One region of the Nonomuraea sp. NPDC005650 genome, then DNA from elsewhere that is predicted to be linked to it. Evidence: riboswitches for the same ligand, from Rfam matches in the RefSeq annotation. Region 1 holds a riboswitch; each other region holds the start of a gene.
What was found. A riboswitch is a leader RNA that binds a small molecule or an ion and turns the genes downstream of it on or off. The one in region 1 is predicted to bind cyclic di-AMP.
Positions count from the first base shown of each region.

Region 2: it holds a riboswitch for cyclic di-AMP, as region 1 does, so the genes downstream of both, ABZS69_RS36985 (hypothetical protein) here and ABZS69_RS04285 (C40 family peptidase) in region 1, are expected to answer to the same signal.
Region 3: it holds a riboswitch for cyclic di-AMP, as region 1 does, so the genes downstream of both, ABZS69_RS18520 (hypothetical protein) here and ABZS69_RS04285 (C40 family peptidase) in region 1, are expected to answer to the same signal.
Region 4: it holds a riboswitch for cyclic di-AMP, as region 1 does, so the genes downstream of both, ABZS69_RS37745 (C40 family peptidase) here and ABZS69_RS04285 (C40 family peptidase) in region 1, are expected to answer to the same signal.

Region 1 is NZ_JBEXCR010000002.1:318,675-325,736, reverse strand. Features, by position in the region: gene lysX (bifunctional lysylphosphatidylglycerol synthetase/lysine--tRNA ligase LysX) at 1-1,265, shown strand, start outside; gene ABZS69_RS04295 (helix-turn-helix domain-containing protein) at 1,377-1,778, shown strand; gene ABZS69_RS04290 (LuxR C-terminal-related transcriptional regulator) at 2,441-2,653, shown strand; gene ABZS69_RS04285 (C40 family peptidase) at 2,680-3,720, opposite strand; cyclic di-AMP (ydaO/yuaA leader) riboswitch at 3,726-3,875, opposite strand; gene ABZS69_RS04280 (amino-acid N-acetyltransferase) at 4,152-4,721, shown strand; gene ABZS69_RS04275 (RDD family protein) at 4,807-6,204, shown strand; gene ABZS69_RS04270 (RDD family protein) at 6,315-6,803, shown strand.
Region 2 is NZ_JBEXCR010000024.1:143,215-150,276, forward strand. Features, by position in the region: gene ABZS69_RS36955 (ABC transporter permease) at 1-315, shown strand, start outside; gene ABZS69_RS36960 (hypothetical protein) at 408-797, opposite strand; gene ABZS69_RS36965 (rod shape-determining protein) at 901-1,875, opposite strand; gene ABZS69_RS36970 (PadR family transcriptional regulator) at 1,985-2,479, opposite strand; gene ABZS69_RS36975 (MDR family MFS transporter) at 2,548-3,984, shown strand; gene ABZS69_RS36980 (DUF5302 domain-containing protein) at 4,033-4,233, shown strand; cyclic di-AMP (ydaO/yuaA leader) riboswitch at 4,402-4,536, shown strand; partial or broken gene ABZS69_RS36985 (hypothetical protein) at 4,835-5,218, shown strand; gene ABZS69_RS36990 (alpha/beta hydrolase) at 5,450-6,295, shown strand; gene ABZS69_RS36995 (aminotransferase class III-fold pyridoxal phosphate-dependent enzyme) at 6,292-7,062, opposite strand, start outside.
Region 3 is NZ_JBEXCR010000010.1:7,534-14,595, forward strand. Features, by position in the region: gene tig (trigger factor) at 1-99, opposite strand, end outside; gene ABZS69_RS18505 (helix-turn-helix transcriptional regulator) at 300-1,166, opposite strand; gene ABZS69_RS18510 (ATP-binding protein) at 1,400-1,876, shown strand; gene ABZS69_RS18515 (DinB family protein) at 1,896-2,399, opposite strand; gene ABZS69_RS18520 (hypothetical protein) at 2,445-3,401, opposite strand; cyclic di-AMP (ydaO/yuaA leader) riboswitch at 3,407-3,548, opposite strand; gene galT (galactose-1-phosphate uridylyltransferase) at 3,613-4,692, opposite strand; gene ABZS69_RS18530 (DeoR/GlpR family DNA-binding transcription regulator) at 4,689-5,468, opposite strand; gene ABZS69_RS18535 (TrpB-like pyridoxal phosphate-dependent enzyme) at 5,728-7,038, opposite strand.
Region 4 is NZ_JBEXCR010000025.1:98,614-105,675, forward strand. Features, by position in the region: gene ABZS69_RS37730 (O-methyltransferase) at 1-197, shown strand, start outside; gene ABZS69_RS37735 (branched-chain amino acid aminotransferase) at 236-1,333, opposite strand; gene ABZS69_RS37740 (3-isopropylmalate dehydrogenase) at 1,548-2,594, opposite strand; cyclic di-AMP (ydaO/yuaA leader) riboswitch at 2,695-2,838, shown strand; gene ABZS69_RS37745 (C40 family peptidase) at 3,016-3,417, shown strand; gene ABZS69_RS37750 (ROK family transcriptional regulator) at 3,449-4,615, opposite strand; gene ABZS69_RS37755 (sugar ABC transporter substrate-binding protein) at 4,717-5,814, shown strand; gene ABZS69_RS37760 (ATP-binding cassette domain-containing protein) at 5,815-6,534, shown strand; gene ABZS69_RS37765 (sugar ABC transporter permease) at 6,531-7,062, shown strand, end outside.

The DNA.
Region 1 (7,062 bases):
GCTTCGCCACGCTCCGCGACGGCGGCGCCGACCTGCAGGTCATGATCTCGCTCGACAAGGTGGGCGAGGAGTCGCTGGCCGCGTGGAAGCGCGACGTCGACCTGGGCGACCACGTGGGCGTGATCGGCGAGGTCATCACCTCGCGGCGCGGCGAGCTGTCCATCCTCGCCGACAGCTGGCAGATCACCGCCAAGTGCCTGCGCCCGCTGCCGGAGAAGCACGTCGGGCTCACCGACCCGGAGGCCCGCGTCCGCCAGCGCTACGTCGACCTCATCGTCAACGACGAGGCGCGCAAGATGGCCCGCGTGCGCAGCGCCACGGTGCGCGCGGTGCGCGACTTCTGGCACGAGGAGGGCTACCTCGAGGTCGAGACGCCCATGCTGCAGCCCATCCACGGCGGCGCGACGGCACGGCCCTTCAAGACCCACATCAACGCCTACGACATGGAGCTCTACCTTCGCATCGCGATCGAGCTCTACCTCAAGCGGCTCGTGGTCGGCGGCATCGAGAAGGTCTTTGAGATCAACCGCAACTTCCGCAACGAAGGCGCCGACTCCACGCACAACCCCGAGTTCACGATGCTCGAGGCGTACGGCACCTACCTCGACTACAACGACATGGCCGACCTGACCCAGCGGATGTACCAGAAGGCCGTGGTGGCCGCCCTGGACACCACGGTGGTCGTCCACGACGGGGTGGAGGTCGACCTCGGGATCGCCCGGTGGCCGCGCATCACCCTGTACGGCGCGGTGTCCGAGGCCGTGGGCGAGGAGATCACCACCTCGACCTCCCTGGAGGAGCTGCGCAAGATCGCCGACCGGCGCGAGATCCACTGGGACCCGAAGTGGGGCTCGGGCAAGCTGGTGCAGGAGATCTTCGAGGCTCTGGTGGAGCACACGCTCGTCCAGCCCACGTTCGTCATGGACTACCCGCTGGAGACCTCGCCGCTGACCCGCCAGCACCGGGACAACCCGCTGCTGACGGAGAAGTGGGACCTGATCGGCTTCGGCACGGAGCTGGGCACGGCCTACTCGGAGCTGATCGACCCGATCGAGCAGCGCCGCCGCCTGATGGAGCAGTCCCTCCTGGCCGCCGGGGGCGACCTTGAGGCGATGCAGCTGGACGAGGACTTCCTGCAGGCCCTCGAGTACGCGATGCCGCCGACGGGAGGCATGGGCGCGGGGATCGACCGGATGATCATGGCCTTCACCGGCAAGAACATCCGCGAGACCATCCTCTTCCCCCTGGTCAAGCCCACCCACTGAGCCACGCTCGGCTCGCGCGTGCGGCGGCGCCCCAACGGGCCCGCCGCACGCCCATCTCTGTGGGGGAGTTACTCTCTCGGAGTAAGTAAGGGGCCGGAGAGGGGCGATCGGGTGGCCACGAAGACGGCGGCGGAGCGGCGCGACGAGGCCAGGCAGACCTTCGACGCGTACTTCGCCCAATGCCCTTCCAGGAAGCTGCTCGACACCCTCAGCGACAAATGGGTCACCCTCCTGCTCACCGCGCTCTCGGAGGGCCCGCGCCGCTACGGCGACCTGTCCAGGCGCGTCGCGGGCGTCAGCCAGAAGATGCTCACGCAGACCCTGCGCGGCCTGGAGCGCGACGGCCTGGTCTCGCGCACGCTCACCCCCTCGGTGCCGGTACGCGTGGACTACGCGCTCACCCCGCTCGGCGAGAGCCTGATGCCGCTGGTGGCCGCGATCAAGAGCTGGGCCGAGGCGCACATCGGGGACGTCGAGGCCGCCAGGGACCGCTACGACTCCGCCGCCGGTTGAGCGATCACCGCTGTCGGGAATCCGGCTTCCGGGCCGCCCGGTTTCCGATCAGAGGACGCTTGTAAGCATCGCGTCAAGGCCGCGGAGGCGGGTCCCGCTCCGCGTCCCGGAGCGTCCACGGCGCCCCGTGCGCCTCTGTGATCGCCTCATTGCACGCCGCGTACGGGCACCGGGAAACGAGGTCGCCCGGCCCGGTGAACTGGGCGGGCCACCCGCCGGGCGGCGGGCCGCCGGTCGAGGCCCTCGGCGGCAATTGTCTCGCCGGATTGATCAAATTGGCCTAACCGGCCGCCTGACCTGGGTGTGCGGATCGTATGGCGGTGCCGTACAAAGCGAGCGATTGGTGGCTTGTCGCGCGCCGGAAAGATCGCGCCACAGACGCGCTCCCCGCGATATCGAGCTTATCGATCATGCGGAATATTCATACCGAACAGATCGAAAACCGGAAGGCTGGTCAGGGCTATTCCGGAGGGCCCAATGTGATCACTCACCGTCCTGACATATCGCGAGTGCGTCATATATAGCGGGTCATGTCAATAGCGTTCGTCAAGTGCGGCGATTGTCGTGCTTGACGACCTTTCCAGGATGCGTTTACCGTCTGCGAGGAGCGGCTTTGGCCCATCTGTGAGGTCCGAGTTCTGCTGTTGGGGGGAGGGCTCCCGATGGATGTGCTCACTGAAGGCGTTGAGCTCAGCCATGCTGATTTGGCGCTGCTGGCGGAGCTGGCCAAGGGAGTCACGGTTGATCGGGTGGGGCGACGGCTGGATATCAGCGGGCGCACGGTACGCCGCAGGTTGCGGGGCATCTGTGACCGCATAGGCGTGGCCACGGCGATCGAGGCCGTGGCCTGGGCGGCCCGTCGCCAGCTGATCTAGCCGCGGCGGGCCGCCGGGGCCGCGGTTCAGTCGGCGATGCGCACCGCGCCGGCGAACGGCCGCCTCGCGATCGACGCGATCCGTACGACGTCGCCCGTCTGCGGGGCGTGCACCATCATGCCCCCGCCGATGTAGATGCCCACGTGGTGCAGGTCGCTGTAGAAGAACACCAGGTCGCCCGGCCGGAGCTCCTCGCGTGAGATGTGCCTGCCGGCGGTCCACTGGTCGCCGGTGTAGTGCGGCAGCGAGATGCCCACCTGCTGGAAGGCCGCCATGACGAGACCGGAGCAGTCGTAGGAGCTGGGGCCTTCGGCGCCCCAGACGTACGGCTTGAGCTGCTGCGTGAGGGCCCACCGCGCGGCCTCGGCCGCCTTGCCGGAGCCGGGGATCGGGAGGTTGACGCGCACGGCCCGCGTGCCGGGGCGCCCGGCCTCGCCCAGAGCCCGCGTGAACAGGCTGCTCTCGACCTTCGTCACCAGCTTGGTGATCCTGGTGCGCTTGGTGTCGAGGTCGGTGACGAGCTTCTGGACCTCGTCGATGCGGGCCTTGGCGCTCTGCCTGGCGCGGGTGGCCGTGTCCATGGCCCTGGTGAGGGCGTTGATCTCCTCGCCCTGCTCGGTCTGCATCGCGTACGAGGTCGCGGCGCGGTTGAGGAAGCCCTCGGGGTCGTCGGAGGTGGTGAAGGCGAGGGTCTTCAGGCCGCCGGTGATGTAGGCGTTCTGGGCCAGCATGGCGGTTTTCGCGCGCTTGGCGGCCAGGTCCGACTCGCTGCTGGTTAACGTCTTCTCCGCGGCCTCAGCGGCCTTCTTGGCGGTCTTGAGCTTCTCCCGCTGGCCGTTGTACTGCTCGCTCAGCGTCTCGATGTCGGTGTGCAGCTTCGTGGCCTGGTCGGCGAGATCCTTCAGCGTGGGCTTGGGGTCCGCGGACGCCGAGCCGACGGGGATGGCGAACAGCAGCGCGGCGACTGTGAGACTCACCACACCGAAGCGGCGCGGTCGCCGAGCCCGTTCCCAAGGGCGGGCGTGCTTGCCCGCCGACTTCTCCCCACCGCTGAGCGTGCGCTTCACCAACCAGCTCCTCTCGTAGACGCCTACCGGGTTAGCTGACGGGTTCGGGCCGGAGCAGCCCTACCGAGAGGCTCGGATTCACCCCAGTGGTGGCGTCGGAGGTCGCCACCGGCGGTTCCCCGGCTTCCCTTGCGAGAATTGGGCGTGCCTCCCGCGCGATACGCGGAGGGCATTGTCGCTGGACACTAATGCACTCCGGGTTCCTGCTCAACCAGAACTGCCAAGTCTGTAGAGGTTTCACAACCGAAGGGTCACAAGGTGATCTCGTGGGCACCCGTGCGGAAGAGGTCCTATGCCCTATTTGTCCGCGCTTTCGACGGGCGAGAGTGGGAGGCCAGGGCCCGTGCCGATCTGGCCACAAGATGTAACAAGATGGGCCGAGACATGGGAGTTAGGGCTGAGCCGTAATGAGATCTGTACCCTGGAGAACCATGGAGCAGGTGGCCGAACTGACAGTGCCCGAGACCGCGGTGGTGGTCCGGCGTGCCCGCACGCGCGACGTGCGCATGGTCAGGCGCCTGGTGGACACCTATGCGGGCGCGGGTCCGCGGCTCCTGGAAAAGGCCACGGTGACGCTGTACGAGGACGTACAGGAGTTCTGGGTGGCCGAGCGGGGCGGGCAGGTCGTCGGCTGCGGCGCGCTCCACGTGCTCTGGGAGGACCTCGCCGAGGTCCGCACGGTGGCCGTGGATCCCGAGTGCCGGGGGATGGGCGTAGGCCACCGGATCGTCTCCGCACTGATCCAGCAGGCTAAGGATTTGGGTCTGCGGCGTGTATTCTGTCTTACTTTTGAGGTCGACTTCTTCGCGAGACTAGGGTTCCGCCCGATTCAGGGCACACCTGTTTCCCCTGAGGTGTACGCCGAACTGCTGGCCTCGTACGACGAGGGTGTGGCGGAGTTTCTGGATCTTGAACACGTCAAGCCGAACACACTCGGCAACACCCGCATGCTGCTCCACCTGACATCGGGTGACGCGGACCTTGACCAGATGGAAAGGTGATTGTTGATACCTATGTCGATACGTTGGGCAGCACAGGCATGTGTCCTGACACGTGCCACATGCGCACTCGAAGCGAGGTGACACGGTGAGTACCGGACAGCCGCCGTATCCACAGAACGAATCCGGCGACAACTCTGCGCCCCCCCAGTACGGGCAGCAGAACCCGGGCCGCCACCCCGGCGAGCCCGACCCGGATGCGACTGTGATCGGCTACCGGGCGGACGATGCCTACGGGCAGCAGCCCCCCTACGGTCAGCAGGGCTATGGCCAGCAACAGCAGTACGGCCAGCAGCAGCAGTACGGTCAGCAACCCCAGTACGGGCAGCAGCAGTACGGCCAGCAACCCCAGTACGGCCAGCAGCAGCAGTCCCAGCCCGACTACGGCCAGCAGGGCCAGTACGGGCAGCAGGGCTACGGCCAGCAGCAGGCGTCCCAGCCTGACTACGGCCAGGGCTACGGCCAGCAGCAGGCATCGCAGCCTGACTACGGCCAGCAGGGTTACGGCCAGCAGCCGCAGTCGGGCCAGCAGGGCTATGGCCAGCAGTACGGCCAGCAGCAGCAGTCCCAGCCCGGTTACGGCCAGCAGGGCTACGGCCAGCAGCAGGCTTCCCAGCAGGGCTACGGGCAGCAGGGCTACGGCCAGCAGCAGCCCTCGGGCCAGCAGTACGGCCAGCAGCCCCAGTCGCAGCCGGACTACGGCCAGCAGCAGTACGGTCAGCAGCCGCAGTCCCAGGCGGACTACGGCCAGCAGCAGTACGGCCAGCAGCCCCAGTCCCAGTCCGACTACGGCCAGCAGGGCCAGTACGGGCAGCAGGGCTACGGCCAGCAGGCGCAGCCCGGCTACGCCCAGCAGGGCTACGGCGACCAGCAGTACGGGCAGCAGGGCTACGGGCAGGCGCAGCAGTACGGCCAGCCCGGCTACGGCCAGGCCTACGGTCAGCCCGGACCGGTGGGCGTGCAGCCCCCCGGCGCGCCGGCACCGCTCGCGGAGTGGTGGCAGCGTCTGGTGGCCAGGCTCATCGACGGAGTCATCCTCTTCGTCGTGAACCTCGTCATCAGCGGCATCCTGACGGCGATCCTCGTGGCCAGCTACGTCTCGGGCAGCGGCGCCAGCAGCGGCTTCTTCCCGAGCGTGGTCGTGGGCATCCTGATCACGATCATCGTGACCGCCCTATGGGTCGGCTACGACTTCTTCCTGCTGAAGGCGAAGGGCCAGACCGTCGGCAAGATGGTCATGGGCATCAAGGTCGTCCCCGTGGGCCAGGCCCTGTCGCAGGACGGCCTGCCGACCGATGCCGCGCTCAAGCGGGCCGGCATCACCTGGGGCGGCTACGTGCTCGGCGCCCTCCCGCTGGGCTTCCTCAGCTCGCTGCTCGCCTACGCCGCTGTAGGCGTCAACGGCGCCTCGCAGCTCTGGGACAAGCCGCTGCAGCAGACCTTCGCGGACAAGATCGCCAACACCGTCGTGGTGAAGATCAAGTAGTCCAAGCGTCGGGTAAAAGCAGGGGCCGGCTTCGTGCCGGTCCCTGTTTTGTGTGCGGGGGCCGTACCAAAATGGGGATCCTGGGCCGCCGATGACGCGAGGTGGGGGTTATGGCCGGGTCGCCGCCGCGGGCGGACGCGCCGCCCGCGGAATGGTGGGAACGGCTCGCCGCCCGGGCGATTGAAGCGCTCGTCTTCGGAGTGTTCTTTTACATTCTGTTCATCGCGCTGTGGGGCATCTTCCGAACTGTCGGGATGCTGGAGGCGTTCGACGGCCGGCTGCCCGGAGTGTTCGCGTGGCTGGTGGCGGGGCTGGGTTATACGGGCTACGACTGGTCGGCCCATTACCGGCGCGGCAGGACGTTCGGCAAGGCGATCATGGGGATTCGCCTGGCACCGGCCCACGTCTCCGCCAGGGCGCTGCTCAAACGGTCCCTGGTCTATCCGGGCCCTGTCATGCTCATGGGCATTCCCGTGGTCAATCTGCTCGCCGGAATGCTCCTGTTCTGCGTGGGGCTGCTCATCCTGATCGACAAGCCCCTGGAGCGCGGTCCACACGACAGGCTGGCCGGAACGCGCGTGGTAAAAGATCTTCGCTGACCCATCCGTGCCTGGCAGGACGCCAATTCCAAAAATTTTCTCTTGATCCGGTAAGGAGCCTGGAGAGACTGGCATTAGGCTATGGGGCGTCCGGGTTGCCGGATGTTGGTGCCCCGCGAGGCGCAGGGCATCTGTGCGCCGCTATGGTCGGGTGCGAACGGTAGTCACCTAGCGCGCCGTGAGGGCCGCAACGCTCCTCCTGGGCGCGCTCCCATCCGCATAATGCGCCCCCCAAACCCCGCTAGCCGTGGAGGCGAGG
Region 2 (7,062 bases), on a different contig from region 1:
ATGGTCATCTCGGTGCTGGAACGCCGCGCCGAAATCGGCCTCCGCCGCTCGCTCGGGGCCACCCGGGGGCAGATCCGCACCCAGTTCCTCGCGGAGTCGCTGCTGCTGTCGGGCCTGGGCGGGGGAGGGGGGATCCTCCTGGGGACGGGGGTCACGATGGGGTACGCGCTGTACAGCGGCTGGCCCTCTGTGGTCCCGGCCTGGGCCACCGGCGGCGGCCTCGCCGCCACCCTCGCCATCGGCGCCGTGGCCGGCCTCTACCCCGCCATCCGCGCCTCCCGCCTCTCCCCGACCGAAGCCCTCTCCACCCCTTGACCCTCCGGGCCCGACACGGCCCGGGGGCTCACCAAGGGGCGCTTGCGGTGGTGCGGCGCTTGTGGCGATGGGGGAGTGCGGGTGCAGGGGGGTCAGTCGGCGGTGTAGCAGGTGGTCTTGCCGATGACGCGCACGCCCGGCTCGTCGCCGGACAGCACGGTCAGCTCGAACGTCAGCCGAGTCTCAGGATTCCGCAACACCGAAACGTCCTGATCCCCATCCCGCAGATCCAGATCGTCGACCACCTTGTCGTACCCCATCGCCTGGAGCCGGGCGAGCAGCCCGGCGGAGGCGGAGGCGAGGTCGCTCTCGGCGCGGAAGTACCGCCGCACCTGGCCGGGCACGCACGAGTCGTCCTCTATCGGCGCGTCCGGCGACAGGCGGAGGCCGGCGGCGCGGAGCAGGGCGCTGCCGTCGGAGTCGAGTTGCCGGGCCGCGTCTTCGAGGGTGGGGAGTTCGGAGGCCGCCGTGCAGGCCGTCATTGCCGCGACGCAGAGGAGCGCCGCGGATAAGCCGTGACGGCAGGCGCGCACGTTCGGACCATATCCGAGATCGCCCAGGGCCACCGGCGAAAGGCGGAAAACGTCATCGGCGCCGGGTGCGGCCGCCGCGGAGGCGGGCGAGCAGGCCCAGGTCGTTCGCGCAGGCGCCGAGGCCGAGGGCCACGCACTCCAGGGGCTGTTCCGCCTGACGTACCGGCATGCCCAGGGACTCCCGCAGCCGCGGCGCGAGGCCCGCGAGCAGCGCGCCGCCCCCCACCAGCACCGTGCCGCGCTCCCCGAGGTCGGCGGTCAGTTCGGCGGGGCAGCGTTCGACGGTCTCCATCGCCGCCCACACGATGGACTCGATCGTCGGAGCCGCCGCCTCCCGGATCCGTTCCACGGGCAGCCGTACGACGTGCTCGTTGCCGGTTTCCGGGTTCCGGGCGCGTACGGTCACGTCTTCTTGTCCGGTGTGGCGTTTGGCCGTCTCCGCCTCGTGTTCGTCGAGGGTGTGGCCGTGCTCGTGTTCGACCAGGCGGGCGATGGCCCGGTTCACGGCCCGGCCGCCGCTCGGGACCGCCGTCGTGGCCACGGCCTCCCCGCCGGAGAGCACGGCGATCCTGGCGGAGTCGCGCCCGACGTCGATGACCATGCCCCCCACGTAGTCGCCGACCGGCAGGCCCGCGCCGAGCGCGGCGGCGAGCGAGTGCGGGATCAGCACGATCTGCCTGGCCTCCGCCTCGTACGCCACGTCGCGCAGCGCGGCCCGCTCGATCGGCGTGGCCCCGTCGGGCAGCGCCATGACCAGGCGCGGCCTGGCGAGCGGACGCCGCTGCACCTTGCCGAGGAAGTGCCTGACCATCCGCCGGGCGAGATCGCCGTCGGCCGGCAGGCCCCCGCTGACCGGCCAGCACGTCTCGTCGCCCGTGGCGTCCGAGCCGTACCCGATGATCTTGCCGGTACGGGCGTCGATCGTCACCGCGGAGGGTTCGTCGAGCACGATGCCCTTGCCCCGGACGTAGATCCGCGTGCGGGCACCCCCGAGGTCCACCGCCAGATCGCGGCCGAGGAGACTCATGACAGGACTGAGGACTTGGTGGTCGTGGCGGGCATGCCGGGTCTATTTCCTGGGCCGTTCCAACCCAACACCAGGAACGGAGTGGTTCCCCTTTACCTGAGCGCCGGGCTCAGCCGCTCCTGAGGATGGCCAGGGTCTCGTCGGCCCATTCGAGGCCGATGCGGACCTGCGCCAGGCCGAGGCGCAGCGCGTGGTTGCCGACGCCGGTTCTGCTCTGGCAGTCCAGGACCGCCAGCCTGGCCTCGTACCCGGCCTTGATCCGCTCGACCACCGTGATCGCCTCCTCCGTGGGGAGCAGCGGCAGCAGGAACGCCTGCAGCGCGGTCTCGCTGCGTACGACGAAGACGGGCTCGTGCTCCACCAGCCACGTGTGCAGCTCCCGCGCCCCCTCCGGGGTGATCGTGTAGATCTTGCGCCCCCTGGCGCCCTCCGACGAGGCCGCCACCAGGCCGTCGGCGGCCATCTTCACCAGCTCGGGATAGATCTGCGTGTGCCCGGCCTGCCAGACGTGGTTGAGCGAGTGCTCGAACTTCTTGGTCAGGTCGTACCCGCTCGCCGGGCCCACGGCCTCAAGCAGCCCGAGAAGCGCGATCCGTAGGGACATGCCGGCAAGCATATCGAAGACTTGACATGTCATGACTTACATATCAATCTTCACATGTGAATGATGACATGAAGCCTCAAGGGCTCCTCTTGCTCGCGGTGCTCGGCGGGATGTTCCTGGCGATGCTCGACCAGACGATCGTCGGCACCGCGTTACCGCGGATCACGGCCGAGCTGGGCGGCACCACGCTCTACGTCTGGGTGGTGACGGCGTACCTGCTCACCTCGACGGTCACCGTGCCGCTCTACGGCCGGCTGTCCGACCAGCACGGCAGGAAGCCGCTGCTGCTGATCGGGATGGTGGTGTTCGTGGCGGGATCGGCGTTGTGCGGGGCGGCGCAGGACATGCCGCAGCTCATCGCCTTCCGCGCGCTGCAGGGGCTCGGCGCGGGCGCGCTGCTGCCGCTGTCGATGGCGTTGGTGATGGAGATGTTCCCGCCGGGCACGAACGGCGCCCGCGTGCAGGGCGCGCTCGGCGGCGTGATGGGGCTGACGTACCTGGCGGGGCCGTTCCTCGGAGGGCTGTTCACCGACCACGCGAGCTGGCGGTGGGCCTTCTACGTGAACGTGCCGCTCGGCCTCGTGCTGATCGCGATCGTCGCGCGCAAGCTGCCGAGGCGGCCGGGCGTGGGAGGCGGCGGGCGCCCCGACTACGCGGGCATCGGGGTCTTCACCGTGGCCGTCAGCGCGCTGCTGCTGGGCCTGACGGAGAAGGGCATGGACGGCCACACCTGGACCGACGCCGCCGTGGCCGGGCCGATCGCGCTCGCGGTCGCGTTGCTGGCGGTGTTCGTGCTGGTCGAGCGGCGGGCGGTCAGCCCGATCATGCCCATGCACCTGTTCGGCAACCGCACCTACACGCTCGTGAACGTCACGTCCTTCTTCACGGCCTTCTGCATGTTCGCGGGAGTGGTGTTCCTGCCGCGTTACTTCCAGGAGTCCCTCGGCGTCAGCGCCACCGAGTCCGGGCTGAGGATCTACCCGATGACGCTGGCCATGGTCCTGGGCAGCGTCCTCATGGGCACGCTCATGTCCAGGACCAGGGTCTACAAGCCGTGGCTGCTCGCCTCCCCGTTCCTGCTGGCCGCCGGCGCCCTGCTCTGCCTGAACCTGACCGCGCACACCGACGGGCTGCTGCTGGCGGGCTGGATGTTGCTGATCGGGCTCGGCATGGGCCCGATGTTGTCCGGCCTGACCGTGGCCGCCCAGCAGTCCGTCGAGCCGCAGTACATCGGCATCGCGTCGGCGAACCTGACCTTCTTCCGCCAGATCGGCGGCTCCGTGGCGCTGGCCGTCGGTGGCACCCTCTACACCTCCACGGTCGCCGCGGACGCGCCGGCGCACGGCCTGGCCGCCGCGCATGCCTCCGCCGCCGCGGCGGTCATCCCGTCGCTGGGAGTGGCGGGGGCGCTGCTCGCCCTGGTGGCGCTGGTGGTGATGCCGGGTCGGCGGCTGGAGGTGCCCGCCACGCCGCAGGCCAGGGCTGAGGCCAGTTTCGCGTCATAAGCGGCGCCATGCGAAGCTGTGATAGTCCCCAACACCATGGAGGTCCTCATGGCGGATACACCGGAGCCGGAAGTCAGCGAGACTCCCGAGGACGAGATGAAGCGCAAGTTTCGCGAGGCGCTGGAGCGCAAGCGTAACCAGCACGCGGACTCGGGCGCCGGTGGCAAGGGCGGCGACCCGTCGAAGATCCACGGGGCGCACGGTCCGGCTGCGAGTAAAAGATCGTTCAGGCGCAAGAGCGGCGGCTGAGGCCGGGAATTTCTAGGGGGTACGGCAATGCCGTGCCCCCTTTCATTTTGCCGAGGCGGGTAGATCTTTAGTCCGATTCATGACGAAGTGTTTGTGTTTGTCCGGAATACGTGGTTAGAGTGTTGGCCACTTACCAGCTGGTGGCATGGCCCTTACCCAGAGGGGACCAGCCGGCTGGCGCCGAATCCCGATCGCTCGGGAACCGGGGACCCACCTCCCTGGGGTGAATCCGACCTTGTGTCGGTAGGGCAACTCCACGCCCGAACCCGTCAGCTAACCCGGTAGGCGAGATGGAGAGGACATATGCATTACATGAATGATCACGTAGAACACCCCTACCGCGTGATGACGACCGCCCTCTGAGCGGCCCCTTCTCCAGGCTTGTTTCGCGCTCCGCGTAGCTCTCCCCCCGTCAGGTGCTTGTCCTGCTACGCCCTTTTTCAAGCGAGCGCAACCTCCCTGCCCCCTCGCGAAGGACTTACTTTTCATGTCTGCACGTTTTGGCCTGCGTACCCTCGCTCTGCTCACCGCCTCCGCCGTCAGCACTCTCACGATCGCCTGCACCGCGGCCCACGCCGACTCCAACACGGATGAGAAGGTCCTGCTCAAGGGCTCGACCACGGCCTCGTACTTCTGGGACGACTCCTCCGGCCGCGCCGGGGACACCGGTCTGCCCGCCAGTGGCAAGCCCATGCAGAAAGGCCTGGCCGCCAGCCCGAGCTGGCCGCTCATGACCGAGGGCTACGTGATCCACGACGGCAAGAAACTGCCCTTCTTCGTCGGCGACCGCGGCCCGGGCATCCCCTCCAACAACGGGGTCATGCTGGACCTGGACGGCAAGACGTTCGCGGAGCTGACCGGCGGCACGTTCAACACCGACACGCTCGGCGTCGACGGCGTCGGCGGCCAGGGGCACATCAAGGTCGACTACGTCATCACCAAGTGGGGCGACGGGCCCGGCAAGAAGAACTACCCGGTGCCGTTCTCGACCGGCGCCTGGTCCGAGCACGACGACAACCCGGCCGAGCCCCCCGCGGGCGGCGTGGCCGTGCCTCGGGCGCGCGAGGCCGAAGAGTGGAGCTCCAGCGCGGGCGCGGTCGTGGCCAGCGCCGTGGCCGTGGCGGGCGGCGGAGTGGCGCTCGCCAGTGAGCGCGTCCGCAACCTCCTCATGGGCTGAGCTTTACGGACCCCGGACCAGAATGTCATTCTGGTCTTCGTGACCATCCGCGCGGCCGCGAACGGCATCGAAATCGCCTACGAAAGCTTCGGCTCGCACGACGGGCGCCCCCTGCTCCTCATCATGGGGCTCGGCGCCCAGCTCATCCACTGGGATGAAGGGCTCTGCGAGCTGCTGGCGGACCAGGGACATCACGTCGTACGGTTCGACAACCGCGACGTCGGCCTGTCCACGCACTTCCACGACAAGGGCGTTCCCGCCATGGGGGCGCCTTCGCCGTATCTGCTGGACGACCTGGCCGACGACACGGCCGGACTCATGGACGCGCTGGGCTGGCCCGCCGCCCACGTCGTCGGGGCGTCGATGGGCGGCATGATCGCCCAGGCGCTGGCCATCCGCCACCCGGGCCGGGTGCTGACCCTGACCTCGATCATGTCCACGCCCGGCCCCTCGGTGGCCCCGCCCACGGACGCCGCGCTCGCCGCCCTCATGAGCAGGCCCCCCGCCGACCGCGAGGCGGTCCTGGAGCAGGCGGTGCGGACCTGGTCGATCATCGGCTCGCCCGGATACGAGCTGGACCGCGAGCGGATCACCACGCTGGCCGGACTCGCGTTCGACCGCTGCTTCGACCCCGACGGGACGGCCCGGCAACTGGCCGCCGTCATGGCCTCGGGGGACCGCACGGCGTCGCTCGCCGGCGTGGGGGTGCCCGCGCTGGTGCTGCACGGGGAGGCGGACCAGCTCATCCCGGTCGCGGGCGGGCAGGCCACGGCCGCGGCCATCCCGGGCGCCCGGTTGGTGACCTACCCGGGCATGGGCCACGACCTGCCGCGCCCGCTCTGGTCCTCCGTCGTGCAGGAGATCACCAAGCTCACCGCCGCCTAGCCGAAGTGGGCGCGAGTCTCCGCGAACGCCTGGTCCGTGCCCTCCAGCGCCCTGGCCACGTCCGCCTCCGTGTGCGCGGCCGACATGAACCAGTTGTGCCACGGATGCAGGTAGACCCCGTGCCGCAGGCAGGCGTCGCTCCACCACATCGCGACGGACAGGTCGGCGTCCCCGTCGAAGCTGAGCCACGGGATCGTGACGGGCCCGGTCTGGTTCACCACGAACCCGTGGGACTTGGCCTGCGCGTAGAGCCCCTCGCGGAGCTGCGTGCCCGCCCGTTCCATGGCGCCGATGCCGTCGGTGTCGCGCAGCGTCTCGATGGTCGCCTTGGCCGCCGCCATGGCGACCGCCGAGAACCAGAACGACCCCGTCGAGTACAGCGTCTGCGCCGGTCCGCGCAGCGCGTCCGTGCCGGTGACGGCGGCGATCGGGTAGCCGTTCGCCATGGCCTTCGACCAGGCGGTCAGGTCGGGCCGCACCCCGTACGGCTCCCAGGACCCCCGCAGGTCGACCCGGAACCCGGCCCGCACGTCGTCGATCACCAGCGCGGCCCCGAGCCGGTCGGCCAGGGCGCGGGCGCCCCGGGCGAAGGCGGGCTCCACCAGCTCCTGGTCCTCGAACGAGTCGTGCTTGAACGGCGTCACGATGATCGCCGCCACGTCGCCCTCCACGGTCGCCGCCGCGGCCTCCAGCGAGCTCAGTGAGTTGTACGTGAACTCCACCAGGTCGGCCCGCTCGTTGGGCGTCGTGCCCGACAGGGAGGGCGT
Region 3 (7,062 bases), on a different contig from region 1:
CTTGTACGCCGCATCCATGCTCGGGCGCAGCTCGTCGAACGGCACCTCGACAGTGAGCTTGACCCGGGTCGGGCTGAGCTCCTCGACAGCGGTCTTCACGGAATGGTCTCCTTGATCAAGCTACGAGTGATCGCGGGCGCGTCCATCGGTAACGGCACACGCGCCGCGCCCACATGAGCGGTGTTGGGCATGCTCCGCTTCGGCGGGATCCAACGCCGATGGCCAGTCTAGGGCAGATGCGTACCCAACAACGACGTCCGCGCCGTCACAAGTCGCCCGCGATCATCCGTAACCGTCCGTCAGAACTCGTCCGCGATCGTCCGCAGGAGCTCGACCGTCTCGTCCGGAGTGGTGCTCACAGCGCAGAGCCGCTCCATCACCTCGGTGTATCGGTCCACGTCCTCACGTTTGTCGAGGTAGAGCGCGCTGGCCAACTGCTCGACGTACACGACGTCGGGCAGGTCGGTGTCGGGGAAGCGCAGGACGCTGAACGCCCCGCCTTCCGCGCTGTGCCCGCCGAAACTGAACGGCATGATCTGAATCGTGATTTTGGGCTGGCGCATCAAGTCGATGAGGTGCTCGATCTGGGCCCGCATCACCTCGACGCCGCCGATGGGGCGTCGCAGCGCGGCCTCGTCGATCACGGCCCAGAACACTGGCCCGTCAGGTCTGTCGAACATCCGCTGGCGCTCCAGCCGGAGATCCACTCTTCTGGAGATCTCCTCGGCCCCGATCCCCGCCGATCCGGCGGTCACGACGGCCCTTGCGTACTCCTTGGTCTGCAGGAGTCCTGGCACGAACTGGACTTCGTAGGTCCTGATCCTGGCGGCGGCCTCTTCAAGGCCGACGAACGCCTGGAACCACGTGGGCAGGACATCGTTGAACCGGTGCCACCAACCAGGCTCGTTGGCGGTGGCGACCAGGTCGAGTACGGCGGAGCGGGCCTGCTTGTCGATGACCCCGTACAGGGTCAGCAGATCCGCCACGTCCCGCTCTTTGAACCCCACTCGGCCCAGCTCCATGCGGCTGATCTTGGATTCCGAGCCACGGATGAGGTGGCCCGCCTCCTCACGAGTGACGTTCTTCGCTTCCCTGAGCTTACGCAGCTGGGAGCCCAGGAGGATGCGCAGCGCCGTCGGCCCGGAACCCGGCTGGTTCTGCGTCACTTTGCCTCCTATCAAGGTCCGCACACACAGTGACACCACATTGCCGGTTATGACAAGGTCTCAACCTCGTGTCCGATTCGCAGAGTTATGCCCCAAAACAGAGCTTGCTACTGCACAATGCAAGTGCACGTGCATTTGGGTCTTGCAGGTGCAGCGATCGTGACCCATGATGGCTTAGTGCATATTGGGCCAAACATGCACTAACTCGGGCTGAACGGGGAGGTATCGGCAGAATGGTGGAGGATCCTCTGACCACTGCCGATGCTTTGCAGATCACCCGGGAAGTGGGCTTCGACCACCTCCTCATGGGCGGCAAGCCGTACACGACCTCGTGCCCGTTGCCCTTTCAGGCCGACTCCGTGAAGACGGCCAGGGACGTGACCCGCTCGACCCTCAAGGGCTGGGGCCTGCAAGAACTGAGCGACGACGCCGCGCTGGTGGTCTCGGAGCTGGTCACGAACGCGGTGCGGTACGCGATGTACGCGGCGGGCCGGCGGGAGATCGAGCTCTTGCTGATGCGCGTACAGCCGCACGTGCTGCTGGCGGTGGCCGACCCCAGCGACGAGGTGCCGCGGCCCAAGGAGCCGGACTTCATCTCGGAGAACGGGCGCGGCCTCTACATCGTCGAGACCTACAGCCAGTGCTGGGGCTGGGACCCCCTGGCCCGCGGCGGCAAGGCCGTGTGGGCCCTGTTCCGCACCGAGCCCTGATCCGGGGCCCCGATCCCCGTCAGTCGCCGATCGCCCCGTCGATGCGCTCGCGCAGCAGGTCCGCGTGACCGTTGTGCCGGGCGTACTCCTCGACCATGTGGATGAGGATGTAGCGATGGGTGCAGACCTGCCCGTTGCGGTCGCCGACGGCCTCCAGCGGCTTGGCTGCCGAGATGGCGCGGGCGCGCTCGATCTCCTCCTCCCACGTGGTGAAGGCCTCCTTGACGGAGGCGGTGTCCACCTCTTTGAAGTCGGCGTCGTTGTCGCGGTCCTTGTCCCAGAGCTTGGGAATGTCCTCGCCGTTCAGCACGCGGCGGAACCAGCTGCGTTCGACGTGCGCCATGTGCCTGACCAGGCCGAGCAGGGACAGGGTCGAGGGCGAGGCGGAGCGCAGGCGTAGCTGGTCGTCCGACAGGCCCTCACACTTGAAGGCGAGGGTGGCGCGGTGCCATTCGAGCCAGTTGTTCAGCGTGGTCCGCTCGTCACCGGTGAGGGGCGGCGGGATCCGGGTGTCTTCAGTCACGATGTCCGACCTTATGGCCCCGATGCGTCGACACAGCGCATCGGCTCAGTTCATCGAGATGTGGACGTGATCGAAGTGGTTCTCGGTGACGCTGCCGCGGTCCGACATCCCCCGCCAGCCCGAGCCCATGTTGATGCGTTGCTTCCAGATCACGTACTTGACGCCGAGCTTGGCCTTGTTCTTGAGCGCCCACTCCGCGATGCGGTCGCCCAGGGCGTTGTTGATGCCCGACGGCATCGAGCCGCCGCTGCTCATCATGAAGTCGCAGGCCCGCCCCAGCGGGTGCTCGCCGCTTGAGCCCGAGCGGAAGCAGCCCACCGAGAACGGCAGCTTGAAGTTCTTCTCCAGCTCCGCCTTCATCAGCCGGGTACGGGCCGTGATGTTGTCCGAGCCTGTGGGCAGCTCGGGCGCCCAGCTGCCGTTGGCCTGACGGCCGGGCCCGAACGGCACGAGGTCCTGGAGCTTCTTCTTGATGTCGTCGATGACGTCCTCGGCCTCGTCGCGCTGCGCGGCCACGTCCTTGGCGTCCACGCCGATCTGGGTGGCGAGCGCGGCGGCCTCGTCGGAAGCCCTCTGCTTGTCGTCACGGGCCTTGGCCACGCCCTGGACCAGCGCCTGCTGCTCGGCCGTCAGCTGTTCGAGCAGGGCGGCGCCGCCCCCGTTCTGGACCATCAGGGCGGAGGGCAGCGAGGGGTCGTGGTTCTGGTAGCGCATCCTGGCGAGGTCGCCGACCCGCTGCTCGGCCGTGGCCAGCGCCTGCTCCGCGGCGGCCAGTCGCTCCTTGGCCGCCTTGGCGGCCTCCTGCGCCTTGGCCAGCTCGACCCGCTTGAGGTTGTACCGCTCGATGAGCTTGTCGACCTTGCCGTTGAGCTGCTTGAGCTGGGTGCGGAGCTCGGTCTCGGACGGCTTGGGGGCCGCCGAGGCCGCGGTCGCCGGCAGGAGGCCGACGGCGGCCGCGGCCAGCAGGCTGATGGCAAGGGCCGCGGGGGACGGAGCCGCCACGTGGATGTTCCTCTCCCTCTGCCGACCGGGTTAGCTGACGGGTTCGGGCTGGGAGCTGCGTGCCCTACCACCGAAGTGGATTCACCCCAGGTGCAGATGGGTCCCCGGCTCCCGGGCGACTCGCCCGGGATTAGGCGTGTGGCTGCTGTTACGGCAGCCACAAAAGGGATATTAGTGGTAGATCACGAGTCACGCGACCCCCATTAGAAATCTAATAGTGATCTACTCGTGATCGAAGCATCCGTGCGGCCTCCTCCGGCAGCACATCGTTCACAAAGGCCCCCATCGCGGACTCCGACCCGGCCAGGTACTTGAGCTTGCCCGGCGCCCGCCTGATGCTGAACAGCTCCAGGTGCAGGTAGCCGAGCTCGCGGTCCTGCCGCACGGGCGCCTGGTGCCAGGCCGAGATGTACGGCATCACCACGCCGAACAGGTCGTCGAAGGCCCGCAACACCGACGTGTAGAGCGGCGCGAACGCCGACCGCTCCTCCTCCGTCAGCGCGGCCAGGTCGGGCACGTGCCGGTGCGGGTAGATGTGCACCTCGTACGGCCACCGCGCGGCGGCGGGCACGAACGCCGTCCACAGCTCGTTGGCGGCCACCACGCGCGTCCCGGCGGCCCGCTCGGCGGCCAGCACGTCGGCGAACAGGTTGCCCTTCGTGTAGCGCCTGGCGGCGGCGAGCTGGAGCTTGGTCCTGGGCGTGACGTACGGGTACGCGTAGATCTGGCCGTGCGGGTGGGCCAGCGTGATGCCGATCTCCTCGCCCCGGTTCTCGAAGCAGAACACCTGCTCCACGCCCTCGATGCCGGACAGCTCGGCCGTCCGGTCGGCCCACGCCTCCATGACCAGCTCCACCTGGTCCTCGGTCAGCTTGGAGAAGGACGACGAATGCTCCGAGGTGAAGCAGACCACCTCGCACCGCCCGACTCCCGGCCGGACCCCACTCAGGCCCCCTGGATCCACATAAGTCCCGAAATTTCCGGAGAAGGAGGGAAATCGGTTCTCGAACACCGCCACGTCGTAGTCGTACGCCGGCACCTCCGTCGACCTCGTGGCCGACGACGGGCACAGCGGGCACTCGTTCGCCGAGCCGGTCGGCTGGAACGTGCGCGTCTGCCGGTGCCCCGCCATCGCGATCCACTCCTCGGTCAGCGGGTCGTAGCGCAACTCGGAGGCCACCGGCCGGGGGTCGAGCACCCGCCGGTCGATCGCGCTCCTGTCGGCGTCGTCCCGCCGATCGAAATAGATCAGCTCACGGCCGTCGGCCAGGTGGGTGATGGTGCGCTTCAAGGCGAGCCCTCCGCGATGATCAGTTCTCCGGCCCGTTCGGCCAGCTCCATGCGTGCGTCCTCAGGCAGCCCCGCGTCGCTGATGACCACGTCGGCCTCGGTCAGCTCGGCGATGGTGCTGATGCCGACCGTGTTCCACTTCGTGTGGTCGGCGGGGACGACCAGCCGGTGGGCGGCCGTCACCAGCTCCCTGTCGGTCTCCGACTCCAGCAGGTTGGGGGTGGTGAACCCGGCCCGCACGCTCATCCCGTGCACCCCGAGGAACAGCGTGTCCACGTGCAGGCGGCGGATCGCGGCCACGGCCACCGGGCCCACCAGCGCGTCGGACGGCGTGCGTACGCCGCCGGTCAGCACGACCGTGCGGTCGGGACGCGGGTTGCGGTGGAAGACCTCGGCGACGGGGATCGAGTTGGTGATCACGGTCAGCTCGGGGACGGCGATCAGGTGGCGGGCCAGCGCCCACGTGGTGGTGCCCGCCGAGAGCGCCACGGCCGTGCCGGGCCGGACGAGGCCGGCCGCGCGGCGCGCGATGGCCTCCTTCTCCTGCTGCTGGCGGGCCGACTTGGCGGTGAAGCCCGGCTCCTCGGTGGAGCCGGGGCCGAGCGCGGTGGCGCCGCCGTGCACCTTCTCCAGCAGCCCGCGCTCCGCCAGCACCTCGAGGTCGCGGCGGATGGTCATGTCGGACACGCCGAGCTCGCGGACCAGGTCCGCGACCCGGACGCCGCCGTTGCTGCGCACGCGTTCGAGGATCGTCTGCTGACGCTGCTGTGCGAGCACGCCCGCTCCTTCCAACAGATTCCACCAAATTATGACACGGAATTGTTGGGGAATGTTAGTTCGCGTGCTGCGCTTGCGCTGGTCAGCGCGGGCGGGAGAGGCTCGTGACGTAGCCGATCATTGGGCCGATCATCGGAGGCGAGCTTATGGCCAGGCGCTCACGCAAGGGCAAGGCACGCAAGAAGAAGAAGGCGAACCACGGCAAGCGCCCCACGGCGCGTTGACCGGGTGGCCGCCTCTCGCGGCGGCCACCCCGCCCTCATCCGGGCAGTTCGGACAGGGCCTGCTCGATGCGGTCCTGCGGGAGCGTGTAGTCCTCCAGCCGCCCGGCCAGGTAGCGGTCGTACGCGGCCAGGTCGAAGTGGCCGTGGCCGCAGAGCGCCGTCAGGATCACCTTCTCCTCGCCGCTCTCCTTGCACAGCAGGGCCTCGGCGATCGTCTCCGCGAGCGCGTGCGTGGGCTCCGGGGCGGGCACGATGCCCTCGGTCCTGGCGAAGCGGACACCGGCCTCGAAACACTCGCTCTGGGCACGGGTGACGGCCTCGAACAGGCCCAGCTCGTACATGTGCGACAGCAGCGGCGACATGCCGTGGTAGCGCAGGCCGCCCGCGTGGATCGGGTCGGGGACGAACCCGTGCCCCAGCGTGTGCATCTTGAGCAGCGGCGTCAGGCCCGCGGTGTCGCCGAAGTCGTAGGCGTACACGCCGCGCGTGAACGACGGGCAGGCGGCCGGCTCGACCGCCCTGAACACCGTGCTGATCCGCCCGGCCAGCTTCTCGCGCAGGAACGGGAAGGTGAGGCCGGCGAAGTTCGAGCCGCCTCCGGTGCAGCCGATGACCAGGTCCGGCATCTCGGGCAGCTGTTGCAGCGCCTCCTCGCCGATCACGGTCTGGTGCATGAGCACGTGGTTGAGGACCGAGCCGAGCGCGTAGCGGGCGTCGGGCGTGGCGGCGGCCACCTCGACGGCCTCGCTGATCGCGATCCCCAGGCTGCCGGGCGAGTCCGGGTCGTCCGCCAGGACCTTGCTGCCCGAGCCGGTGAGGGGTGACGGGCTGGCGTGGACGGTGGCGCCGTACACCTGCATGAGAGAGCGGCGGTACGGCTTCTGGTCGTACGAGGCGCGCACCATCCAGACCTGGCACTCGACGTCGAACTGGGAGCAGGCGAACGCCAGGGCCGATCCCCACTGCCCGGCACCGGTCTCCGTGGTCAGCAGCCGCACGCCTTCGCGGGCGTTGTAGTACGCCTGGGGCACGGCCGTGTTCGCCTTGTGCGAGCCCGCGGGCGAGACGCCCTCGTACTTGTAGTAGATCCTGGCCGGCGTGCCGAGGGCCTTCTCCAGCCGGCGGGCCCGGATCAGCGGCGTCGGCCGCCAGAGCCGGTAGACGTCGAGCACCTCTTGCGGGATCGGGACGAACCGCTCACCGCTCACCTCCTGCCCGATCAGCTCCATCGGGAAGAGCGGAGCCAGGTCGCCGGGCCCCACGGGCTCGCGCGTCGCCGGATGCAGCGGCGGCGGAGGCGGAGCGGGCAGGTCGGGAACGATGTTGTACCAGTCGCTGGGGATCATCGCCCCAGTGTGCGCCGCTCACGC
Region 4 (7,062 bases), on a different contig from region 1:
TCATGGAGCGCCTGCGGCCCGGCGGGCTGATCGTGGCGGACAACACCCTGCGCAGGGGCCACGTGGCGGACCCGGCGCACGAGGAGCAGACCACCGTGGAGATCCGGCAGTTCAACGACCTGGTGATGGACGATCCGCGGGTGACCGTGCTCATGCTGCCGGTCGCGGACGGGATGACCCTGATCAGGAAGAACTAGGCGGGGCGGCCGGGCCCTCGCGGACCCGGCCGGCCCTACTAGACGATCTTGTGGATCCAGTTGTGGGTGTCGGGGCGGGCGCCGTACTGGATGCCCACCAGCTCCTCGCGCACCCGCAGCGTCACCGGGCCGGGGTTGCCGTCGGCGACGCTCCAGGCGCGGTCGGCGCCCTTCACCGTGCCCACCGGCGTGACCACGGCCGCCGTCCCGCACGCGAACACCTCGGTGAGCTCCCCGGACTCGCACCCGGCCTGCCACTCGTCGACCGAGATGAGGCGCTCCTCGGCCTCCAGGCCCAGGTCACCGGCCAGCGCCAGGATGGAGTCCCTGGTGATGCCGGGCAGCAGGGTGCCGGTCAGCGCGGGGGTGACGAGCTTGTCGCCGAAGACGAAGAACAGGTTCATCCCGCCCATCTCCTCGACGTACTTGTGCTCGTGGGCGTCCAGCCACACCACCTGGTCGCAGCCGTTCTCCACCGCCTGCCGCTGCGCGACGAACGCGGCCGCGTAGTTCCCGCCGCACTTGGCGAAGCCCGTGCCGCCGGGGGCGGCCCGCGTGTACTCGGTGGACAGCCAGACGGAGACGGGCTTGAGCCCACCCGTGAAGTACGAGGCCGCCGGGGAGGCGATGACCATGTACTTGTACGACTTCGACGGGTAGTTGACCCCGAGCCCCGCCTGGGTGGCGATCATGAAGGGGCGCAGGTAGAGGCTGTGCCCCTCGGTCGTGGGCACCCAGTCCTTGTCGGTCTCCACGAGGAGTTCGAGCGACTCGACGAACGCCTCCTCCGGCAGCTCCGGCATGGCCATCCGGGCCGCGGACTGGTTGAAGCGGGCGGCGTTCGCGTACGGGCGGAACGTCACGATCGAGCCGTTGGTCTGGCGATAGGCCTTCAGCCCCTCGAACAGCTCCTGCGCGTAGTGGAAGACCGAGGTGGCCGGGTCGAGCGAGAGCGGGCCGTACGGCACCAGCCTGGCGTCGTGCCAGCCCTGCCCGTCGGTGTAGTCGATCGAGATCATGTGATCCGTGAAGGTCTGCCCGAAGCCGGGGTTCGCCAGTACCTGCTCCCGCTCGGCCGCGGTGCGAGCGTGGTCGGATAGCTGCACGTCGAAGCTGAGCTTCTGAGCGATGGTCATGACGTCGGTCCTTCTCTCTGCGAATCTGCCCAAATCTACAGAAATCTGTGGATCGGTGCTGATGGGCGGGACTGCCCGGAGGACAGTCCCGTACTTCCTATTGTCTCGCCATATGGGATGGCAAGCGGCCAATGGGGCGGTCGGCCCTTTTGGGCGCAAAAAAGCGCCTGGCGGCCCTCTTCGGACCACCAGGCGCGCAGGAGGCTAGGCGGTCCTAGCCGGATACTCGCGCGGTGATGTCGTCACCGATCTCGTGAGTGGTGCGACCCGCCCAGCCGGCCAGCCGCTCGAGGATGTCCTCGGCGACCGCCTGCTCGACCTTGGCCGCCTCGGCGTGCAGGCCGAGGTGGTCGAGGAGCATGGCGACGGACAGGATGGTCGCGGTCGGGTCGGCCTTGCCCTGGCCGGCGATGTCGGGCGCGCTGCCGTGCACCGGCTCGAACATGCTCGGCGCGGACCGCTCGGGGTTGATGTTGCCGCTGGCGGCCAGGCCGATGCCGCCGGCGATGGCGGCGCCCAGGTCGGTGATGATGTCGCCGAACAGGTTGTCGGTGACGACCACGTCGAACCGCTCCGGCTGGGACACGAAGAACATCGAGGCCGCGTCGATGTGGCAGTAGTCGGTCGTGACGTCGGGGTATTCCGCCGCGAGGCGGTTGACCGTGCGCTGCCACAGGTCACCGGCGTAGGTGAGGACGTTGGTCTTGTGGACGAGCGTCAGCTTCTTGCGCGGCCGCGCGGCGGCCTTCTCGAACGCGTACCGCACCACGCGCTCGACGCCGTAGGCGGTGTTGAGCGACTCCTGGGTGGCGATCTCATGCGGCGTGCCGCGCCGCATGGCGCCGCCGGTGCCCGCGTAGAGGCCCTCGGTGCCCTCGCGGACGACGATCATGTCGATGTCGTCGGCCGTCGTGTCGGCCAGCGGGGTGGCCACGCCGGGGAACAGCTTGACCGGGCGCAGGTTGACGTAGTGGTCGAACTCGAAGCGGATCCGGAGCAGCAGGTCGCGCTCCAGGATGCCCGGCGGCACACTGGGGTCGCCCACGGCGCCGAGCAGGATCGCGTCGTAGCCGCGCAGCTCTTCGAGCACGCTGTCGGGCAGCGTCTCACCGGTACGGTGATAGCGTGCGGCGCCCAGGTCGTAGTGGGTGGGCTCGAACTTCGTGCCAACTGCCTCCAGGACCTTGAGCCCTTCGGCCACGACCTCGGTGCCGATCCCATCGCCGGGGATGACGGCCAGACGGATGTTACGCGACTCCATGGGCGGTACCTTACCGCGTCGTCTCGCCTGACGAACACTTCATCTCATTTTTCGGACGCCCACTTTGTCCGTATTGCGGTTTTTTGACCGTTTCGTTAAAGTCACCGACCAGCCTAATCCGCGCAACCGTTGCGTGGAGTCGGGGACCCACTTCCCCCTGGGGCGAGTCGGCATCCCCATGCCGTAGGGCTACTTCCAGGCCCGAGCCCGTCAGCTAACCCGGCCGGCCGCATGGAAGGACAGTCCCCTGTCTCGAATCGCCATCGTCCTGGCGGCGGGCACCGCCGGGCTCATTCTGGCCACCCCAGCCCACGCCACAGCCGCCCCCGAGAACCCCACCACTCTGACCGGCGCCGAGATCAAGAAGATCCAGGAGAAGCAGGCGCCGAAGCCCGCCTGGAAGATCGCCCTCAAGTTCGCCATGAGCAAGCGCGGCACACCGTACGTGTGGGGCGGCGCCAGCCCGAGCGGATACGACTGCTCCGGGCTCATGCTCAGGGCGTACGAGCACGCCGGGATCGAACTGCCCCGCACCGCGGCCGAACAGTACTCCGCGTTCGGCCGGAAGATCTCCTGGAAGCACCTCAAACCCGGCGATCTCGTCTTCTTCCACGACCTCGGGCACGTCGGGATGATCTCCCGGCCCGGCTACATGGTCCACTCGCCGCACACGGGTGACGTGGTCAAGGAAGAACGCCTGAGTCAATGGCGCCGGGACTCCTTCGTGGGCGGCGTCCGCCCCGACCCCAAGGGCGTACGGCTCTGGTCCAAGCTCCAGAAGCAGCGCGAAGACACGCCCACCACGCTCACGGCCACCCTGTAGCGGGCGCCGGCGTCCGCCTCCCCACGGGCGGTCAGGGGAGGCGGGCGTCGAAGATGAGGTCCCAGGCGCGGGTCCTGGCGTGGGCCACCGCGCCCAGCAGGACGCCGCTGTCGCCCAGCGTGCTGGCCACCACCGACGGCCGCAGCGGGCCGAGCTCGGCGATGCGGCTCTCGATGGCCGCCCCCAGGAGGTCGAGGTTGCGGCCCACGCCGCCGCTGAGCACGATCACCTCCGGATCCAGCACGGCCGCGACCGCCACCAGCAGGCCGCCGATGCGACGCCCCTCGGCCTCCACCACCGAGCGGGCCACGCGGTCGCCGGAGGCCGCCGCGGCGAAGACCTCCTTGGCCGTGCCCAGGGTCAGGCCGGCGGCACGGGCGGCGCGGACCACGCCGGGCGCGGCGGCCACCGCCTCCGTGGCGCCGTGGGCCAGGGCGTCGTCGGCCGGTGGCGCCGGGTCCTCGGCCGCGGGCACGTACGAGACCTCCCCCGCCGCTCCCCTGGCGCCCACGTACAGCTCGCCGTTGATCACGATGCCCATCCCGACGCCGGTCCCGATGGACACCAGCGCGAAGTTCGACTTGCCGCGCCCCTCCCCGTGCACGTGCTCGCCGACGGCGGCCAGGTTGATGTCGTTCTCGATGACGAGGTCGACCTCCAGCGCGGCGCGCAGGCGCTCGGCCAGGTCGGGGCCGGGCAGGTTGGGGGCGAACTCCAGGCGGCCGAGCGCCGGGTCGTACACGCCGGGCGACCCGACGACGGCGCAGGCGATGGCGGGCCAGTCGGCCTCGGCCTCGCGGGCGGCGGCCCGGCACAGCTCCCCGACCAGGACGGCCAGCTCGGCGGAGGTGCGGGCGGTGTTGCGCAGGTCCGTACGGCCGGCGAAGGTCCCGCGCAGGTCGGCGACGGCGACCCGGATCCAGTCGCGCCCGATGTCGACGCCGGCGACGTGGGTGGCGGCGGCGTTGACGTCGTACAGGGACGTGACCGGCCCTGGGCGGCCGGAGACCTCGCCGACGAGGTGAACCAGCCCGTCCTCCTCCAGCCCGGCCAGGGCCGCGGACACCGTGGGCTTCGACAGGCCGGTGATCTTGGCGAGGTCGGCGCGCGAGGCGGGGCCGTGCTCCTGAAGATGGTCGAGCAGGCGGCGCTCGTTCAGCACTCGCAGCAGCCGCGGATTACCCAGGTCGCCCCGCATCTCACCCTCCCTTGAAGAAGCAAACCCTAGCCAACTCGCCTGATAGTAAATTACCTTTCTTACCAAGCACAGGGGCGGCACATCCGGAAGGACGAAGTGCGATGCACCGAGCATGGCGATCAATCCCTGTCGCGGCGGTCCTCCTGACCGCCGCCTGTGGGAACACCGGCGGCAGCACCGGCGCCACCACCACGACCACGCAGGGCCAGGGCCAGGGCGGCAAGACGATCGCGCTGTTCCTGCCCGAGTCCAAGACCACCCGGTACGAGGCGTTCGACCGCCCGCTGTTCGAGGCGAAGGTCAAGTCGCTCTGCCCCGACTGCAAGATCCTCTACAGCAACGCCGAGCAGGACGCCCCCAAGCAGCAGCAACAGGTCGAGGCCGCGCTCACCCAGCAGGCCGACGTGCTGGTGCTCGACGCCGTGGACGCCAACGCCGTGGCCCCGCTGGTGAACCAGGCCAAGCAGAAGAAGGTCCCGGTCATCGCCTACGACCGGCTGATCTCGGGCATCGACTACGCGTACTACGTCTCGTTCAACAACGTACGGGTGGGCGAGATGCAGGGCCAGGCGCTGCTCGACGCCATGACCGCCAGGGGCACGGCGGCCAAGGGCCAGATCGTGATGATCCACGGCTCCCCCACCGACCCCAGCTCCGCCGACTACAAGAAGGGCGCCAAGAGCGTGCTGGACGGGAAGGTGAAGGTCGGCAGGGAGTTCGACACGCCGGACTGGAGCCCCGACAAGGCGCAGCAGGAGATGGAGCAGGCCATCACCGCGCTGGGCAAGGACACCGTCACGGGCGTGCTGTCCGCGAACGACGGCATGGCGGGCGGCGCGATCGCGGCCATGAAGCGCGCGGGCTACAAGCAGCTCCCGCCGATCACCGGCCAGGACGCCGAGCTGGCCGCCGTGCAGCGCATCCTCACCGGCGAGCAGTACATGACCATATATCTGGACATCAGGGCGGAGGCGGAGAAGTCCGCCGAACTCGCCGTCGCCGTCGCCAAGGGCGAGCAGCCCGTCGCCCCCGTCAAGGTCAACAACGGCGCGGCCGACATCCCGGCGTTCCTCCTCGATCCCATCCCCGTCACGGCGGACAAGGTCAAGGACACGATCGTGAAGGACGGCTTCTACACCGCCGCCCAGCTCTGCACGGGCGAGGTCAAGGCCGCCTGCGAGAAGCAGGGCATCCAGTAGATGCTCTCGGCGACAGGGATCTCCAAACGGTACGGCGCGGTCCAGGCCCTCGACGGGGCCGGCCTGGACCTGCGCGCCAGCGAGGTCGTGGCCCTCATGGGCGACAACGGCGCCGGCAAGTCCACGCTGGTCAAGGCCATCTCGGGGGTCGTGACGCCGGACACCGGCACGATCACCGTGGACGGCTCGCCGGTCAGGATCGCCAACCCGCACGACGCGCAGGCCCTCGGCGTCTCGACCGTCTACCAGGACCTCGCGCTCTGCGAGAACCTCGACGTCGTGGCCAACCTCTTCCTGGGCACCGAGCGCCGCCGCGGCTCGCTGCTGCGCCACATCGCCATGGAACGCGCGACCCGCGACCTCCTCGGCCAGCTCGACGTGCGCATCAGGGACATCAGGGTGCCGGTCGCCATGCTGTCGGGCGGCCAGCGGCAGTCGGTGGCCATCGCGAGAGCGCTCATCGGCGAGCCCCGGCTGGTCATCCTCGACGAGCCCACGGCGGCCCTGGGGGTCGAGCAGACGGCGCAGGTGCTGGCGCTGATCGGGCGGCTGCGCGAGCGCGGGCTCGCGGTGCTGGTCATCTCGCACAACCTCGCCGACGTGCGCGCGGTGAGCGACCGCGTGGTGGTGCTGCGGCTGGGCCGCAACGCCGGTGAGTTCCGTACGGCCGACGCCTCCCAGGAGGAGATCGTGGCCGCGATCACGGGGGCAGGGGCATGACCGACACGCTGGTACGCAGGCCGTACACGCCGAAGGTCGCGGTCGAGCGGCTGCGGCAGGGGGACGTCGGCGCGTGGCCGGTCGTCGGCGGGCTGATCGCGATCGCGATCGTGTTCAGCACGCTCAACGACCGCTTCCTGTCCCCCGAGAACCTCACCAACCTCGTGCTCCAGATGGCCGCCACCGGCACGATCGCGCTCGGCATCATCATGGTGCTGCTGCTCGGCGAGATCGACCTGTCGGCGGGCTCGGTCAGCGGCCTGTGCGCCACGATCATGACGATCGTCCACGTCAAGCAGGGCTGGAACCCGCTGCTCGCCATCCTCCTGGCGCTCGCCGTCGGGGCGGCGATCGGGTTCCTGCACGGCGTGATGCTGACCAAGCTGCGGATGCCGTCGTTCGTCGTGACGCTGGCCGGGCTGATGGGCTGGCTCGGCCTGCTGCTCTACCTGCTGCGCCAGGGCGGGACGATCAACCTGCCGTTCACCGGGTTCATCTCGAAGCTGAGCGACACCTGGCTGCCGGGCT